DNA from 4 places in the Mixta calida genome. Region 2 is predicted to be linked to each of the others. Evidence: predicted binding sites of a transcription regulator. Region 2 holds the regulator's gene; each other region holds the start of a gene.
The links. The regulator PurR, encoded in region 2, represses purine synthesis genes. The targets are predictions, from matches to a motif close to CANGCAAACGTTTGCNTG.
Positions count from the first base shown of each region.

Region 1: the regulator PurR is predicted to act here: its motif matches at 1,966-1,983, upstream of rbsD (D-ribose pyranase).
Region 3: the regulator PurR is predicted to act here: its motif matches at 2,499-2,516, upstream of purH (bifunctional phosphoribosylaminoimidazolecarboxamide formyltransferase/IMP cyclohydrolase).
Region 4: the regulator PurR is predicted to act here: its motif matches at 2,189-2,206, upstream of cvpA (colicin V production protein).

Region 1 covers NZ_CP026378.1:14,217-18,430, reverse strand. Annotated here, with positions in the region: gene alsS (acetolactate synthase AlsS) at 1-1,021, shown strand, start outside; gene C2E16_RS00085 ((S)-acetoin forming diacetyl reductase) at 1,052-1,825, shown strand; gene rbsD (D-ribose pyranase) at 1,995-2,414, shown strand; gene rbsA (ribose ABC transporter ATP-binding protein RbsA) at 2,422-3,933, shown strand; gene rbsC (ribose ABC transporter permease) at 3,930-4,214, shown strand, end outside.
Region 2 covers NZ_CP026378.1:2,099,277-2,103,490, forward strand. Annotated here, with positions in the region: gene punC (purine nucleoside transporter PunC) at 1-85, opposite strand, end outside; gene punR (DNA-binding transcriptional activator PunR) at 197-1,132, shown strand; gene purR (HTH-type transcriptional repressor PurR) at 1,182-2,207, opposite strand; gene cydH (cytochrome bd-I oxidase subunit CydH) at 2,492-2,581, shown strand; gene C2E16_RS09960 (C40 family peptidase) at 2,642-3,463, opposite strand; gene C2E16_RS09965 (Grx4 family monothiol glutaredoxin) at 3,820-4,155, shown strand.
Region 3 covers NZ_CP026378.1:4,056,739-4,060,952, forward strand. Annotated here, with positions in the region: rRNA gene C2E16_RS19265 (23S ribosomal RNA) at 1-77, opposite strand, end outside; tRNA gene C2E16_RS19270 (tRNA-Glu) at 273-348, opposite strand; rRNA gene C2E16_RS19275 (16S ribosomal RNA) at 522-2,063, opposite strand; gene purH (bifunctional phosphoribosylaminoimidazolecarboxamide formyltransferase/IMP cyclohydrolase) at 2,640-4,214, shown strand, end outside.
Region 4 covers NZ_CP026378.1:3,092,457-3,096,670, reverse strand. Annotated here, with positions in the region: gene folC (bifunctional tetrahydrofolate synthase/dihydrofolate synthase) at 58-1,332, shown strand; gene dedD (cell division protein DedD) at 1,322-2,065, shown strand; gene cvpA (colicin V production protein) at 2,262-2,747, shown strand; gene purF (amidophosphoribosyltransferase) at 2,784-4,214, shown strand, end outside.

The DNA.
Region 1 (4,214 bases), 2.1 Mb from region 2:
GCCGCATAACGCCACCGCATTGCATCGTCTGCTGGAGCGCAGCCATATTCCGGTGACCAGTACCTATCAGGCGGCCGGCGCCGTCTCCCAGTCTCACTTCTCGCGCTTTGCGGGCCGTGTCGGACTGTTTAATAACCAGGCGGGCGATCGGCTGCTGCGTCAGGCGGATTTGATTATCACTATCGGCTACAGCCCAGTGGAATATGAACCGGCGAAATGGAACAGCGGTCATGCCGAACTGGTGCATATCGACGTGCTGCCTGCGGAAACCGACAACTGTTACCAGCCGGACGCGGAGCTGATCGGCGATATCGCCTCAACGCTGGATAAACTCGCCGCGCGGATTGAAGCGCCGCTGCACCTCAGCGCGGAGTCGGCTGAAATCCTCAAGGATCGCCAACAGCAGCGTGAACTGCTGGCGATGCGCGGCCATCAGCTGAATCAGTTCGCCCTGCATCCGCTGCGCATCGTGCGCGCCATGCAGGACATCATTAATAAAGACGTTACCCTGACGGTGGATATGGGCAGTTTCCATATCTGGATCGCCCGCTATCTCTACAGCTTCCGTGCGCGTCAAATCATGATCTCCAACGGTCAGCAAACCATGGGCGTGGCGCTGCCCTGGGCAATCGGCGCCTGGCTGGTGGATCCGAGCCGCAAAGTGGTGTCGGTATCGGGCGACGGCGGCTTTATGCAGTCGAGCATGGAGCTGGAAACAGCGGTGCGTCTGGGTGCCAATGTGCTGCACATTATCTGGGTCGACAACGCCTACAACATGGTGGCGATTCAGGAAGAACAGAAATATCAGCGCGTGTCCGGCGTGAAGTTCGGCCCGATCGATTTCAAAGCCTATGCGGAAGCCTTCGGCGCAGCCGGTTTCGCGGTGGAAAGCGCCGATCAGCTGGAACCTATCCTGCGTAAGGCGATGGACGTTCAGGGACCGGCTGTGGTGGCGGTGCCGGTGGATTATGCCGACAACCCGAAACTGATGGGGCAGCTGCACCTGAGCCAGATCCTGTAATTCCCTTTATCAACTCAGCAAGGAGCAGTTATGGAAAGCAAAGTGGCACTGGTGACCGGTTCCGGTCAGGGCATTGGTAGAGCTATCGCGCTGCGGCTGGCGAAAGATGGATTCGCCGTGTCGGTCGTCGATTACAACGCGGAAACGGCGCGTCAGGTTGCCGATGAGATCACTCGTCAGGGCGGCAAAGCGGTTGCGCTACAGGCGGACGTCTCCGATCGCGATCGGGTATTTGCGGTGGTAGAACAGACGCAGCAGCAGCTCGGCGGCTTCGACGTTATCGTCAATAACGCGGGCATCGCGCCGACTACGCTTATCGAAGAGATTACGCCGGAAATCGTTGATAAGGTTTATAACATCAACGTCAAAGGCGTGATCTGGGGTATTCAGGCTGCGGTGAAAGCGTTCAAAGCGCAGGGACGCGGCGGCAAAATCATCAACGCTTCGTCTCAGGCGGGCCACGTCGGCAACCCGGAGCTGGCGATTTACAGCTCCAGCAAGTTCGCCGTACGCGGCCTGACGCAGACCGCCGCGCGCGATCTGGCGCCGCTGGGCATTACCGTTAATGCTTACTGCCCAGGCATTGTCAAAACGCCGATGTGGGACGAGATCGACCGCCAGGTTTCCGCCGCAGCGGGCCAGCCGCCGGGATACGGCACCGCGGAGTTCGCTAAACGCATTACGCTGGGACGCCTCTCCGAGCCGGAAGATGTCGCCGCCTGCGTCGCCTTCCTGGCGGGCCCCGATTCTGATTATATGACCGGTCAGGCGCTGTTAATCGACGGCGGCATGGTCTTTAGCTAATCCCCTTTCTGCGGGCCTTATCAGGCCCGCTTCGTTGCCTAAATCAAATTTTTTCGCCGGTCAGCGAAACGTTTCGATAGCGATCACAATTTCGTTACCTTCCTGTTGTCTTATTCGCCACTTTTTCTGACACTCCCGTTCAGCGAAACGTTTCGCTCAGGAGCGTATAATGAAAAAAAGCCCCCTACTTAACGCTGACATTTCCGCCGTCGTCGCCCGCCTGGGCCATACCGACAGCCTGACTATCGGCGACGCCGGTTTGCCGATTCCGCCAGGGCCGCAGCGCATCGATCTAGCCGTTACGCACGGCATTCCCACTTTTTTACAGGTGGCGCAGGCGGTCACGCATGAGATGCAGGTAGAAAGCGCGGTCATCGCCGAAGAGATCCGCGAGCATAACGCTGGTCTGCACCGCGAACTGCTGGCGCTGCTGGAGTCGCTACAGCGCCAGCAGGGCAACGTCATCAACATTGAGTATGTCCCGCACGAACATTTCAAAACCTTAACGCAACGGAGCCAGGCGGTAGTGCGCAGCGGGGAATGCACCCCGTACGCGAATATTATCCTGACCGCCGGCGTGACCTTCTGAGGCTGCCATGCAACCGTTATTGCAACTGAAAGGCATTGAGAAATCATTCCCCGGCGTGAAGGCGCTTAACGGCGCTTCACTCTCTGTTTACCCTGGCCGGGTGATGGCGCTGGTGGGGGAAAACGGCGCGGGCAAATCCACCATGATGAAGGTATTGACGGGTATCTACAGCCGCGACGCCGGTTCGTTGCAGTGGCTGGGCGAAGAGACCCACTTCAGCGGCCCGAAAGCGTCGCAGGAAGCAGGGATCGGCATTATCCATCAGGAACTGAACCTGATTCCGCAACTCTCTATCGCCGAAAATATCTTTCTGGGACGTGAATTTGTCAGCCGTCTTGGGCGTATTGACTGGAAAAAAATGTACGCCGAAGCGGACGCGCTGCTGAAAAGGCTGAATCTGCGTTTCAACAGCCACAGGCTGGTCGGCGATCTTTCGATTGGCGATCAGCAGATGGTGGAGATCGCCAAGGTGCTCAGCTTTGAATCGAAAGTCATCGTGATGGACGAGCCGACCGATGCGCTGACTGATACCGAAACGGTCTCCCTGTTTCGCGTGATCAATGAACTGAAAGCGCAGGGCTGCGGCATCGTTTATATCTCTCATCGCATGAAAGAAATCTTTGAAATTTGTGATGACGTGACGGTATTCCGCGACGGACAGTTTATTGCTGAACGCAGCGTCGATACGCTAACTGAAGCTTCGCTGATCGAGATGATGGTGGGCCGTAAGCTGGAAGATCAGTATCCGCGATTGGACAAAGCGCCGGGCGAAGTGCGGCTAAAGGTGGAAAACCTCAGCGGACCGGGCATCGACAACGTCAGCTTTACGCTGCGTAAAGGCGAAATACTTGGTGTGGCGGGACTGATGGGCGCCGGACGCACCGAACTGATGAAGGTGCTGTACGGCGCGCAGCCGCGCAGCGCGGGACGCGTCACGCTTAATGGCCGCGACATTACTATCCGCACGCCGCAGGACGGGCTGGCTAACGGCATCGTCTATATCTCCGAGGATCGCAAGCGTGACGGCCTGGTGCTGGGAATGACGGTAAAAGAAAACATGTCGCTGACCGCGCTGCGCTATTTCAGCCGCGCGGGCGGCGGGCTGAAGCACAGCGCCGAGCAGCTGGCGGTCAGCGATTTTATCCGGCTCTTTAACATTAAAACGCCCGGCATGGATCAAACCATTGGCTTGCTCTCCGGGGGCAATCAGCAAAAAGTCGCCATCGCGCGCGGACTGATGACGCGCCCGAACGTATTGATTCTGGATGAGCCGACGCGCGGCGTGGATGTCGGCGCCAAGAAAGAGATTTATCAGCTGATCAACCAGTTTAAGGATGAAGGTCTGAGCATCATTCTCGTCTCGTCGGAGATGCCCGAAGTGCTGGGAATGAGCGATCGCATTCTGGTGATGCATGAAGGCCGCCTGAGCGGCGAGTTTTCCATTGAACAGGCCACGCAGGAAGTCCTGATGGCCGCCGCTGTAGGCAAGCAACGCACCGAGGAGTTAGCACATCTATGAGTACGCAAACCTTACCAGCCCGTCGCCGCTGGTTCAGCAAAGCCTGGCTGATGGAGCAGAAATCGCTGATTGCCCTGATTGTGCTGATTGCGGTGGTGGCCAGCCAGAGTCCGAACTTTTTTACCGTCAATAACCTGTTCAATATCCTGCAACAGACCTCGGTGAACGCCATTATGGCGGTCGGCATGACGCTGGTTATCCTCACCGCCGGCATCGACCTGTCAGTGGGGTCGCTGTTGGCGCTGACCGGCGCGGTGGCGGCCTCGATTGTCGGCCTTGAG
Region 2 (4,214 bases):
ACGCCGGCAGATACATATCAGTGGCGAGAAAACCCAGCGTACTGAGCAGCGCCAGATAAAGCATAAATCCTTTTGAACCAGACATCTCTTTCTCATTAATTAGCAGGTGAACAGACGGCGCGAGGGTAAAGGATGTTTTTCTGAATGTGAAACGCTAAAATTTGCCGGTTGATTTCAAAATTTTTGCAGGCAAAAAATGTGGTCAGAACATGCCCTTGAAGTGGTCGACGCCGTCGCCCGCACCGGCAGCTTTTCCGCTGCCGCCGCGGAGCTGCATCGCGTGCCTTCCGCCATCAGCTATACCGTGCGCCAGCTGGAGTCCTGGCTGGCGGTGCCGCTGTTTGAACGTCGTCATCGCGATGTGGTATTAACCGAGGCGGGCGAGCTTTTTATTCGTGAAGGCCGCGCTGTTATCAAAAAAATGCTCGCCACGCGTCGGCAGTGTCAGCAGGTGGCGAACGGCTGGCGCGGCCAGCTGAGCATCGCCGTCGATCGCATTGTAAAACCGCAGCGCACGCGTCAGCTGGTGCTCGATTTTTATCGCCATTTTCCCGATATGGAACTGTTAATCACCCCGGAGGTGTTTAACGGCGTCTGGGACGCGCTGGCGGACGGGCGTGTCGATGTGGCAATCGGCGCGACGCAGGCTATCCCCGTCGGCGGCCGCTTCGCCTTCCGTGATATGGGCGCGCTCAACTGGCGCTGCGTGGTTAACGCCAGCCATCCGCTGGCCGCAGCGACCGGCGGCCTGCAGGATGATGATATCCGTCCCTGGCCTTCACTGGTGCTGGAGGATACCTCGCGCGCGCTGCCGCGCCGCACCACCTGGACACTGGATAATCAGCGACGGCTGGTGGTGCCTGACTGGGAGAGCGCTTTCGACTGCCTGCGCGCCGGTCTCTGCGTTGGCATGGTGCCCGGCCATTTCGCCGCGCCGCTGCTGGCGACGCAGGAACTGACGGAGTTGCCGCTGCCGGTGCCTTTTCCCGACAGCCACTGCTGCGTCAGCTGGTCGGAACAGAGCGGTTCGCCGGCGCTGAGCTGGCTGCTGGATTATCTGGGCGATACGGAGACGCTGAATCGGGAGTGGCTGCGTGAGGAAGAGAGCACTCAGGATAGCGCATTATCCTGAGCGGCAAGGCAAAGGTCGCGGCAGGGATAAGCCGCGATGACGTAAAGCATTAACGACGATAGTCGCGGAACGGGCCGTCAGCCACCGAGCGGCGTTCAATAAGCGTCGGATGCACCTCAATCGTTTGCGATTCTTCGCGCTTATTGATAATGCGATCCAGCAGCATATCGAAGGCGGTTTCGCCTAGTTGCTCTTTCGGCTGATGAACGGTTGTCAGCGCTGGCGTAAAATAGCGCGCGTTGCGCACGTTATCATAACCGATCACCGAAATATCCTGCGGCACGCGCAGGCCCATCTCATCCGCCGCACAAATAGCGCCCATCGCCATAATGTCGCCGCCGCAGAAGACGGCGGTAGGGCGTTGCTTCTGCGCCAGGATCTGCTGCATGGCGCGGTAGCCCGACTCCGGCTCGAAATCGCCCTGCACGATCCACTCTTCGCGCACCGGTATATTCGCCTCGTTCAGCGCCTTCATAAAGCCGGCAAGACGGCCGCCGCCGGTGTTGCGCTCCATCTGTCCGGGAATCACGCCGATATCGCGATGGCCGCGTTCAATCAGATAGCGGCCTGCGATGTAGCCGCCTTCAAAAGCGTTATCCAGCACGGTATCGGTAAAGTCGCCGCGCGACTCGCCCCAGTCCATCACCACCATCGGGATATTGCGGTTCTCCTCAAGCATCTTCAGCAGCGCTTCAGGATATTCAGAACACATTACCAGCAGACCGTCGACGCGCTTTTGCGCCATCATCGACAGATATGCCTGCTGCTTTTGCAGATCGTTATGGGCGTTGCCCAGAATCAGGGTATAGCCGCGGGCGAAGCAGCGCGTTTCCACCGCTTCGATGATTTCCGCAAAATAGGGCGCTTCGCTGGAGGTCGCCAGCAGGCCGATCGACTTGGTGTGGTTCACCTTCAGGCTGCGCGCGACCGCGCTGGGCGAATAGTGTAGTTCTTTGATGGCCGCCCACACCGCCTCGCGCGTCTCTTCCGCGACAAAGCGGGTTTTATTGATGACGTGTGACACCGTCGTCGTAGACACGCCGGCACGCTTCGCGACATCTTTGATTGTTGCCATTAAAAAGATACTCCTGCGCTTATCATAAGGGTTTGATAAGGCTAATGTTAAACGTTTGCGTCCTCGCGGCCTGCTTCAGCGTGCTTATCCATTGTCATTGTGCTGGCTGAGATACGTCTGGCAGGCGGGACGTCTTTAAAAAAGGGCCAACAGCGACGGTTTGCCGGTGTTGCGCAACGCAAGGCGGGGATTCTATCAAGCTGACGCAAAGAAAACGAGATTTTTACCGGTGAGTATGGGAAAATCTATACCGTTATTGTTTGTGTGGTTAAAGGAGAGGCCGGGTGAGCACCGATTTAAAGCTGTCGTTAAGCACCACTGTCGCAGCATTGCTGATGATCATCGCTTTCAGCTTAACCGCTGTCATGCATTGATCGGATGATGCGTATAAAAAAAGCCTGTCGCAAGACAGGCTTTTTTGTTGCGCAACGCGCTTAGCGGATGGTTTTTGGCGTCATTACGCGACGCGCGCCGACATAATGGCGCTCCCAGTAATCATCGCTGAGCTGGCTGATTTGAATATCTTTACCGGTGCGCGGCGACTGAATAAAACGACCGTTGCCAAGATAAACGCCAACGTGATCGGCGGCGCCGCGGTTATTAATGCGGAAAAAGACCAGATCGCCTTTTTCCAGCGACTGACGGTTGACCGGCGCGGCGTCACGCAAGTGATACATCTCATTGGCGGTGCGGGGAATTTTAAATTTCACCACATCCTTATAGGCGTACCAGACCAGACCGCTGCAGTCGAAGCCGGTGTGAGGCGAGGTGCCGCCCCACAGGTAAGGTTTGCCCAGCTGACCCATCAGCTTGTTCATCGCCGTTTCACGCGCTTTCTGATAACGCTCGCGGTGCGCCTTACTCATTTCGAGCGGGCCACGGGCCTTGGTCTGCTTTTTATCGCCGCGCTGATGGCCATAGCGCGCCTTCGCCGTCCTGGCCATACTTTTTTTCTTTGCGCTGTTCTCTTTTGCCGTTTTAACCGGTGAGCGGCCTTTTTTCGTGGTTAACGCTGGGGATACCGCGACGGTTGCCGTTTTGCCTTTCTTTTTGACTTTGCTTTTTTCCGCCGTCGCCGTACGCGTTTTTTTACTGGTGGTTTTTAAGGGGCGACGCTTGCGCCGTTCATCTTCACGGGCGCTTTTCTTATCAATCTTATGCTGACTGGCCTTAACCGGCGCCTGCGGAGAGGCCTGCGCAACGTTAAAGAACAGCTGAGCAAAAGCCAGCATAAAAAGCGTAATCAATAAACGCATAGTGTGGTTACAGTAATAGCGCGATAACGGCGCGAAGTTGATCCTATTTCTGCCATAAGGCAGACCCCTGAAGGCCGATTCTAATCTAACTTTTTCCGAAAAGATAAAGCCTTTTGCAATTGAATGGCCTTTAATTGCATAAAGATGTAAAAATAAACCGAAACAGGCGCTTATCTCGACAGAATTATTACTATTTATTAATCGCCGGGCGTAATGATGAAGAAGCGGACGTTATTTTATCAGCAGCATTTGGCATAATGCGCTAAATCATTTATCCCTACAGAAAATGTCGTTTTCAGTGACCCGCTACAGTCGCTACAATCAATAGACACGAAGCAAGCTATTTAAGGAAGGCAATTATGAGTACTGTTGAAAAAATTCAGCGCCAGATCGCAGAAAACCCGATCCTGCTGTACATGAAAGGCTCGCCGAAGCTGCCAAGCTGTGGTTTTTCTGCTCAGACGGTTCAGGCTCTCTCTGCCTGCGGCGAGCGCTTCGCCTATGTGGATATCCTGCAAAACCCGGATATCCGCGCTGAACTGCCTAAATATGCCAACTGGCCGACCTTCCCGCAGTTGTGGGTGGATGGCGAACTGGTCGGCGGCTGCGATATCGTTGTCGAAATGTTCCAGCGCGGCGAGCTGCAAACGCTGATCAAAGAGACGGCGGAAAAATATAAAGCGGCGGAATAAGTTTTAGCCAGCTGCTAAAAAATAAAAGGGCGCATCGGCGCCCTTTTTTACTGGCGTGC
Region 3 (4,214 bases), 2.0 Mb from region 2:
CGCTTTTCGCAGATTAGCACGTCCTTCATCGCCTCTGACTGCCAGGGCATCCACCGTGTACGCTTGGTCGCTTAACCTCACAACCCGCAGGCGTCTTGCGACACCGCATGGTGCGAGAAATTGAGAGACTCTGAACAGTTCTTTATGCAAGAAGCTGTTCTTTCAAATTTTCAGCTTGTTCCGGATTGTTAAAGAGCAATATCGTAAAGCTGACTCGCAAGTCAGTTTTAGGATATGACGGGTACGCGACTTTCACTCACACTACCAGCAAGTGGCGTCCCCTAGGGGATTCGAACCCCTGTTACCGCCGTGAAAGGGCGGTGTCCTGGGCCTCTAGACGAAGGGGACACGAAATTTGCTCAGCGAATCACCGATTCGCTAATTTCGTGTAAGGGCGAGATTTTCTCAAGAAAATCGAGCGACAATGTCTTTTGTCACCGTACCCCCTACGCGTAAACGCCTTGCTCATGCTTTCTATCAGACAATCTGTGTGAGCACTTCACGGGAAGGTATCAGCTTGGTAAGGAGGTGATCCAACCGCAGGTTCCCCTACGGTTACCTTGTTACGACTTCACCCCAGTCATGAATCACAAAGTGGTAAGCGCCCTCCCGAAGGTTAAGCTACCTACTTCTTTTGCAACCCACTCCCATGGTGTGACGGGCGGTGTGTACAAGGCCCGGGAACGTATTCACCGTGGCATTCTGATCCACGATTACTAGCGATTCCGACTTCATGGAGTCGAGTTGCAGACTCCAATCCGGACTACGACGCACTTTATGAGGTCCGCTTGCTCTCGCGAGGTCGCTTCTCTTTGTATGCGCCATTGTAGCACGTGTGTAGCCCTGGTCGTAAGGGCCATGATGACTTGACGTCATCCCCACCTTCCTCCGGTTTATCACCGGCAGTCTCCTTTGAGTTCCCGCCATCACGCGCTGGCAACAAAGGATAAGGGTTGCGCTCGTTGCGGGACTTAACCCAACATTTCACAACACGAGCTGACGACAGCCATGCAGCACCTGTCTCACGGTTCCCGAAGGCACTAGGGCATCTCTGCCGAATTCCGTGGATGTCAAGACCAGGTAAGGTTCTTCGCGTTGCATCGAATTAAACCACATGCTCCACCGCTTGTGCGGGCCCCCGTCAATTCATTTGAGTTTTAACCTTGCGGCCGTACTCCCCAGGCGGTCGACTTAACGCGTTAGCTCCGGAAGCCACTTCTCAAGGAAACAGCCTCCAAGTCGACATCGTTTACGGCGTGGACTACCAGGGTATCTAATCCTGTTTGCTCCCCACGCTTTCGCACCTGAGCGTCAGTCTTCGTCCAGGGGGCCGCCTTCGCCACCGGTATTCCTCCAGATCTCTACGCATTTCACCGCTACACCTGGAATTCTACCCCCTCTACGAGACTCAAGCCTGCCAGTTTCAAATGCAGTTCCCAGGTTAAGCCCGGGGATTTCACATCTGACTTAACAGACCGCCTGCGTGCGCTTTACGCCCAGTAATTCCGATTAACGCTTGCACCCTCCGTATTACCGCGGCTGCTGGCACGGAGTTAGCCGGTGCTTCTTCTGCGGGTAACGTCAATGACGGCGCGTATTAAGCACCATCCCTTCCTCCCCGCTGAAAGTACTTTACAACCCGAAGGCCTTCTTCATACACGCGGCATGGCTGCATCAGGCTTGCGCCCATTGTGCAATATTCCCCACTGCTGCCTCCCGTAGGAGTCTGGACCGTGTCTCAGTTCCAGTGTGGCTGGTCATCCTCTCAGACCAGCTAGGGATCGTCGCCTAGGTGAGCCGTTACCCCACCTACTAGCTAATCCCATCTGGGTTCATCCGATGGTGTGAGGCCCGAAGGTCCCCCACTTTGGTCTTGCGACGTTATGCGGTATTAGCCACCGTTTCCAGTGGTTATCCCCCTCCATCGGGCAGATCCCCAGACATTACTCACCCGTCCGCCACTCGTCAGCAAAGCAGCAAGCTGCTTCCTGTTACCGTTCGACTTGCATGTGTTAGGCCTGCCGCCAGCGTTCAATCTGAGCCATGATCAAACTCTTCAATTAAAGTCTGATGCTCAAAGAAAAACGTCGTAATGAATTACGTGTTCACTCTGAGACTTGATACTGCAAATGTGTTTTGCGATATCCGTCCTGTGAGTGCCCACACAGATTGTCTGATAAATTGTTAAAGAGCGGTGCGACCGGCGCTTCGTGCCGTTGTCGCGAGGTGGCGTATATTACGCTTTCCTCTTTCAGAGTCAACCCTTTTTCAGAAGTTTTTCTCCGGCGATTCAGGCTTCGCTGAACCGCTCAACACCGCGTGGCGTAAGCCGTTGTGCCGTGTCGATGGAGGCGCATTATAGGGAGTTCTCGCGGCGCTGCAACCGCTAAATCGCGATAAATTGACTGTTTGCTGCAATCCTCAGCAAAAGCGGGGTTTATACCCAGTTATCCACAGAATTACCCACATACCGCTCTCATTTTAATTTAGTCGAGCATCGCGCAAACGTTTTCGCTACAATGCCAGCCGACGTTAATGCGCGCCCCTGATGGGGCGTTACCTGAAGTTTATCGCCGTACAGGCTTAAACTTGATGTAACGCTCTTTACTTGCGAACCAAAGCCAAGGGATAAAACCACCATGCAACAACGTCGTCCTGTACGCCGCGCTCTGCTCAGCGTGTCTGATAAAGCCGGTATCGTCGAATTCGCTCAGGCTCTTTCCAGCCGGGGCGTCGAGCTGCTCTCTACTGGCGGCACCGCTCGCCTGCTGGCTGATGCCGGCCTGCCGGTAACAGAGGTCTCTGACTATACCGGTTTCCCGGAAATGATGGATGGACGCGTTAAAACTCTGCATCCGAAAGTTCATGGCGGCATTCTGGGCCGTCGCGGCCAGGACGATGCGATCATGAATGAGCATCAGATCTCCCCTATCGATATGGTCGTCGTTAACCTTTATCCCTTTGCCCAGACTGTCGCGCGCGAAGGCTGCTCGCTGGAAGACGCCGTAGAGAATATCGATATCGGCGGACCGACCATGGTGCGCTCCGCGGCCAAGAACCATAAAGATGTCGCGATCGTTGTAAAGAGTAGCGACTACCAGGCGATCGTGGCCGAGCTGGACGCCAACGAAAATTCTTTGACGCTGGAAACCCGCTTCGACCTGGCGATCAAGGCGTTTGAACATACCGCCGCTTACGACAGCATGATCGCTAACTACTTCGGCAGCCTGGTGCCCGCCTATCACGGCGAGACCAATGCCCCGTCCGGGCGCTTCCCGCGTACGCTGAACCTGAACTTTATTAAAAAGCAGGATATGCGCTACGGCGAGAACAGCCATCAGCAGGCCGCTTTCTATATAGAAGAAGAGATTAAAGAAGCTTCCGTCGCCACCGCACAGCAGCTGCAGGGCAAAGCGCTCTCCTACAACAACATCGCCGATACCGACGCCGCGCTGGAGTGCGTGAAGGAATTCAATGAGCCTGCCTGCGTGATCGTTAAGCATGCCAATCCCTGCGGCGTCGCCGTAGGCGATTCGTTGCTGGACGCCTACGAGCGCGCTTATAAAACCGATCCAACCTCTGCATTCGGCGGCATTATCGCCTTTAACCGCGAACTGGACGAAGCCACTGCGCAGGCGATTATTAGCCGCCAGTTCGTTGAGGTGATCATCGCGCCTTCCGCCAGTGAAGCGGCGTTGAAAGTGACGGCGGCGAAGCAGAATGTGCGCGTCCTGACCTGCGGCGCCTGGCAGCAGCGCGTGGCGGGGCTGGACTTTAAACGCGTTAATGGCGGCCTGCTGGTGCAGGATCGCGATTTGGGCATGGTGGAAAGCCACCAGCTGCGCGTGGTCAGCAAGCGTCAACCGACCGAGCAGGAACTGCGTGACGCCCTCTTCTGCTGGAAGGTGGCGAAGTTTGTGAAATCCAACGCTATCGTTTACGCCCGCGACAATATGACTATCGGCATCGGCGCCGGTCAGATGAGCCGCGTTTACTCCGCAAAAATCGCTGGCATTAAAGCGGGCGACGAAGGACTGGAAGTAAAAGGCTCCGCGATGGCGTCTGATGCGTTCTTCCCGTTCCGCGACGGCATTGACGCCGCAGCGGCCGTTGGCGTGAGCTGCGTGATTCAGCCGGGCGGCTCTATCCGCGACGATGAGGTAATTGCCGCCGCCGATGAACACGGCATCGCAATGATCTTTACCGATATGCGT
Region 4 (4,214 bases), 990 kb from region 2:
AAAGGCGTCGCCCGCGGCGCCTTTCGCCAATGAACCGTAACCTTGTGAACGGGATCCATGGAAAATCTTCACCTTCCTCAAGCCACGTCGCCTCTGGCCACGTGGCTTTATTATCTTGAGCGTCTGCACACGCAGGCGATCGATCTGGGACTGACGCGTATCGAACACGTCGCCCGCACGCTTGATCTGTTAAAACCCGCGCCTTTCGTCTTCACTGTCGCCGGCACCAACGGCAAAGGCACCACCTGCCGCACGCTGGAAACGCTGCTGATGGCCGCTGGCTACCGCGTCGGCGTCTACAGTTCGCCGCATCTGCTGCGCTATACCGAACGGGTGCGCGTACAGGGCGATGAACTGCCGGAAGCGGCGCACACCGCCAGCTTCGCCGCTATCGAGGCGGGACGCGGCGACACCTCGCTAACCTATTTTGAATTCAGCACCCTGTCGGCGCTGCAACTGTTTAAGCAGGCGGCGCTGGACGTGGTGATCCTGGAGGTTGGCCTTGGCGGACGCCTTGACGCCACCAACATCGTCGACGCCGACGTCGCGGTGATCACCAGCATCGCGCTGGATCATACCGACTGGCTGGGCCCGGATCGGGAAAGCATTGGCCGTGAAAAGGCGGGCGTCTTCCGCGCCGGAAAACCGGCGGTAGTGGGGGAGCCCGATATGCCGCACACTATTGCCCAGGTAGCGCAGGAGAAAAGCGCTCAGCTGTTACAGCTGGGCCGCGACTGGCACTGGCAGGCGCAGGAGAGCGGCTGGCGCTTCAGCGATAGCCGCATCACCCTGGAAAACCTGCCGCAGCCGCAGGTGCCGCTGCCTAACGCGGCGACAGCGCTGGCTGCGCTTAGCGCCTCGGGCCTGAACGTCAGTGAAACGGTGATCCGTGAGCATCTGGATAAAGCCATCCTGCCGGGACGTTTTCAGACCGTGGCGCAGTCGCCGCAGGTGATTTTGGACGTGGCGCATAACCCGCATGCGGCAGCTTATCTCGCCAGTCGCCTGGCGCAGCTGCCGAAGCGGGGCGTGGTGCGCGCGGTGGTAGGCATGCTGCACGATAAAGATATCGCCGGCACGCTGGCCGCTCTCGCGCCGCAGGTGGATTGTTGGTATCTCGCGCCGCTGGAAGGGCCACGCGGTGCCAGCGCGGAACAGCTGCTGGCCGAGCTGAAAACCGATCGGGCGCAGTCCTTCGCCTCGGTCGCCGCCGCCTGGCAGGCCGCCATGCAGCAGGCGGATAAGCAGGATATTGTGCTGGTGTGTGGTTCATTCCATACGGTAGCGCACGTCATGGAAGCGATGGAAACGGAGAAGGGCAGTGGCAAGTAAGTTTCAGAACCGCTTAGTCGGCACGGTAATTCTGGTCGCCGTTGGCGTCATTGTCTTGCCAGGCCTGCTTGATGGCAAAAAGAAGCATTATAAGGAAGAATTCGCCGCGATCCCGCTGGTGCCGAAGCCGGACGATCAGCAGGACAGCGATATGGTGCCGCCGGTGACGCAGTCTCTGCCGACGCAGCCGCCGGAAGGCGCTGTCGCGGCGATAGGCGGCGGCAACAGCCATCCGTCGCAATCGGCGGATAGCGGATCGACCGTGCCGCAGCAGAACAGCGCGCCGACGGTAGTGACGCCGCCGCCGGTGCAGTCCGCGCCGCCGCTGAAGCCGCGCGCGGAGCAGACCCGGCCGCAGACGGTGGAAACGCCGAAACCGAAGCCGAAGCCGGTCGAACAGCCGAAACCGAAGCCGGCGGAGCAGCCTAAACCGGTTGAACAGCCGAAGCCGGTTGGGCAGCCGAAACCAGCGGAGCAAACCGCGCCGACGGGTCAGGCGTACGTGGTGCAGCTGGGCGCGTTGAAAAACGCCGCGAAGGTAAATGAGATCGTGGCGCAGCTGCGTCTTTCCGGCTATCGCGCCTTCACCGTGCCTTCCACGCCGGTACAGGGGCAGATCACCCGTATTTACGTGGGACCGGACGCCTCGAAAGCGAAAATGCAGGCGGCGATCGGCGAGCTGAAAAGCGTTTCCGGTCTCAGCGGCGTGGTGAAACCGTACAGCGCGCGCTAAGGCGCGACAGTCTTGTTCTGGTGGTCGGCCCTGCGTCATTTACGGCCGCAGGGTTGCCCCTCGTCAGCCCGCGCTGCGCTTTTTTGCGCCGGTTTTTTTATTTGTAAGGGGCAGGGAAAACCCTACGCAAACGTTTTCTTTTTCTGTTAGAATGCGCCCCGAACTGGATGCAGGGGCGCTGTCGCTGGAAGAGTTCATGGTCTGGATAGATTACGTCATCATTGGGATTGTTGGTTTTTCTGCTCTTGTCAGCCTGATCCGTGGGTTTGTTCGGGAAGCTTTATCGCTTATCACCTGGGGATGCGCATTCTTTGTTGCCAGTCATTACTATCCCTTCCTTGCTGTCTGGTTCACCGGATTTAACGATCAGCTGGTGCGCAACGGCATCGCTATCGCCGTTCTGTTTATCGCCACCCTGATTGTCGGGGCGATAGTGAACTATGTGATTGGCTCGCTGGTCGAAAAAACGGGTTTGTCAGGAACGGACAGAGTACTGGGGGTCTGCTTCGGGGCGCTGCGCGGCGTGTTAATCGTGTCGGCGATGCTGTTCTTCCTCGATACCTTTACCGGCTTTTCTAAAAGTCCGGACTGGCAGCAGTCTCAGTTGATCCCTGAGTTCAGTTACATCATCAGATGGTTTTTTGACTATCTGCAAAGCACGTCGAGTTTTTTACCCCGGTAATCGCGCCGGGTGTGCGGCCAATGAGGATATGACAACATGTGCGGTATTGTCGGTATCACCGGTTTTATGCCGGTCAACCAGTCGATTTATGACGCGTTAACGGTGCTCCAGCACCGTGGGCAGGATGCCGCAGGCATTTGTACCATCGATGCGCTGAACTGTTTCCGTCTGCGTAAGGCGAACGGGCTGGTCAACGATGTGTTCGAAGCTCGCCATATGCAGCGTTTGCAGGGCAATATAGGCATCGGTCACGTGCGTTACCCGACCGCTGGTAGCTCCAGCGCCTCCGAAGCGCAGCCTTTCTACGTCAACTCCCCATATGGCATTACCCTGGCCCACAACGGCAACCTGACCAACGCGCACGAGCTGCGCAAGCAGTTGTTTGAAAGCGGTCGCCGCCATGTGAACACCACTTCCGATTCCGAAATCCTGCTGAATATTTTCGCGCAGGAACTGGATCGCTGCCCGCATCACCCGCTGGAGGCGGATGACATTTTCGCCGCCGTCGCTGCGGTTCATCAGCAGGTGCGCGGCGCCTACGCCTGCGTGGCGATGATTATCGGCCACGGCATGGTCGCCTTCCGCGATCCTAACGGCATTCGTCCACTGGTGATGGGGAAACGCGAGCTGGACGGCGGACGCACCGAATATATGGTGGCTTCCGAAAGCGTGGCGCTCGATACGCTGGGCTTTGAGTTCCTGCGCGATGTCGCGCCGGGCGAAGCGGTCTATATCACGGTGAAAGGGCAGCTCTATACCCGCCAGTGCGCCGAGAACCCGCGCAACAATCCGTGCCTGTTCGAGTATGTCTATTTTGCCCGCCCGGATTCGTTCCTCGACAAGATTTCTGTCTACAGCGCCCGCGTCCGCATGGGCACCAAGCTGGGCGAAAAAATTGCGCGCGAGTGGGAAGACCTGGATATCGATGTAGTGATCCCGATCCCGGAAACCTCTACCGACGTGGCGCTGGAAATCGCGCGCATTCTGAACAAACCCTATCGTCAGGGCTTTGTGAAAAACCGCTATGTTGGCCGTACCTTTATCATGCCGGGCCAGCAGCTGCGCCGGAATGCGGTGCGCCGCAAGCTCAACGCCAACCGCGCCGAATTCCGTGATAAAAACGTGCTGCTGGTGGACGATTCTATCGTGCGCGGCACCACCTCAGAGCAGATCATTGAGATGGCGCGCGAAGCGGGCGCGAAAAAGGTCTATCTGGCTTCGGCTGCGCCGGAGATTCGTTTCCCGAACGTTTACGGCATCGATATGCCGAGCGCCACCGAACTGATCGCTCACGGTCGTGAAGTAGAAGAGATCTGCCAACTGATCAAAGCTGACGCACTGATCTTCCAGGATCTCGATGATCTGATCGAAGCGGTGCGCGAAGAGAATCCCGACATCGTTCAGTTTGAATGTTCGGTGTTTAACGGCGTTTACGTTACGAAAGATGTCGATCAGCAATATCTGGAA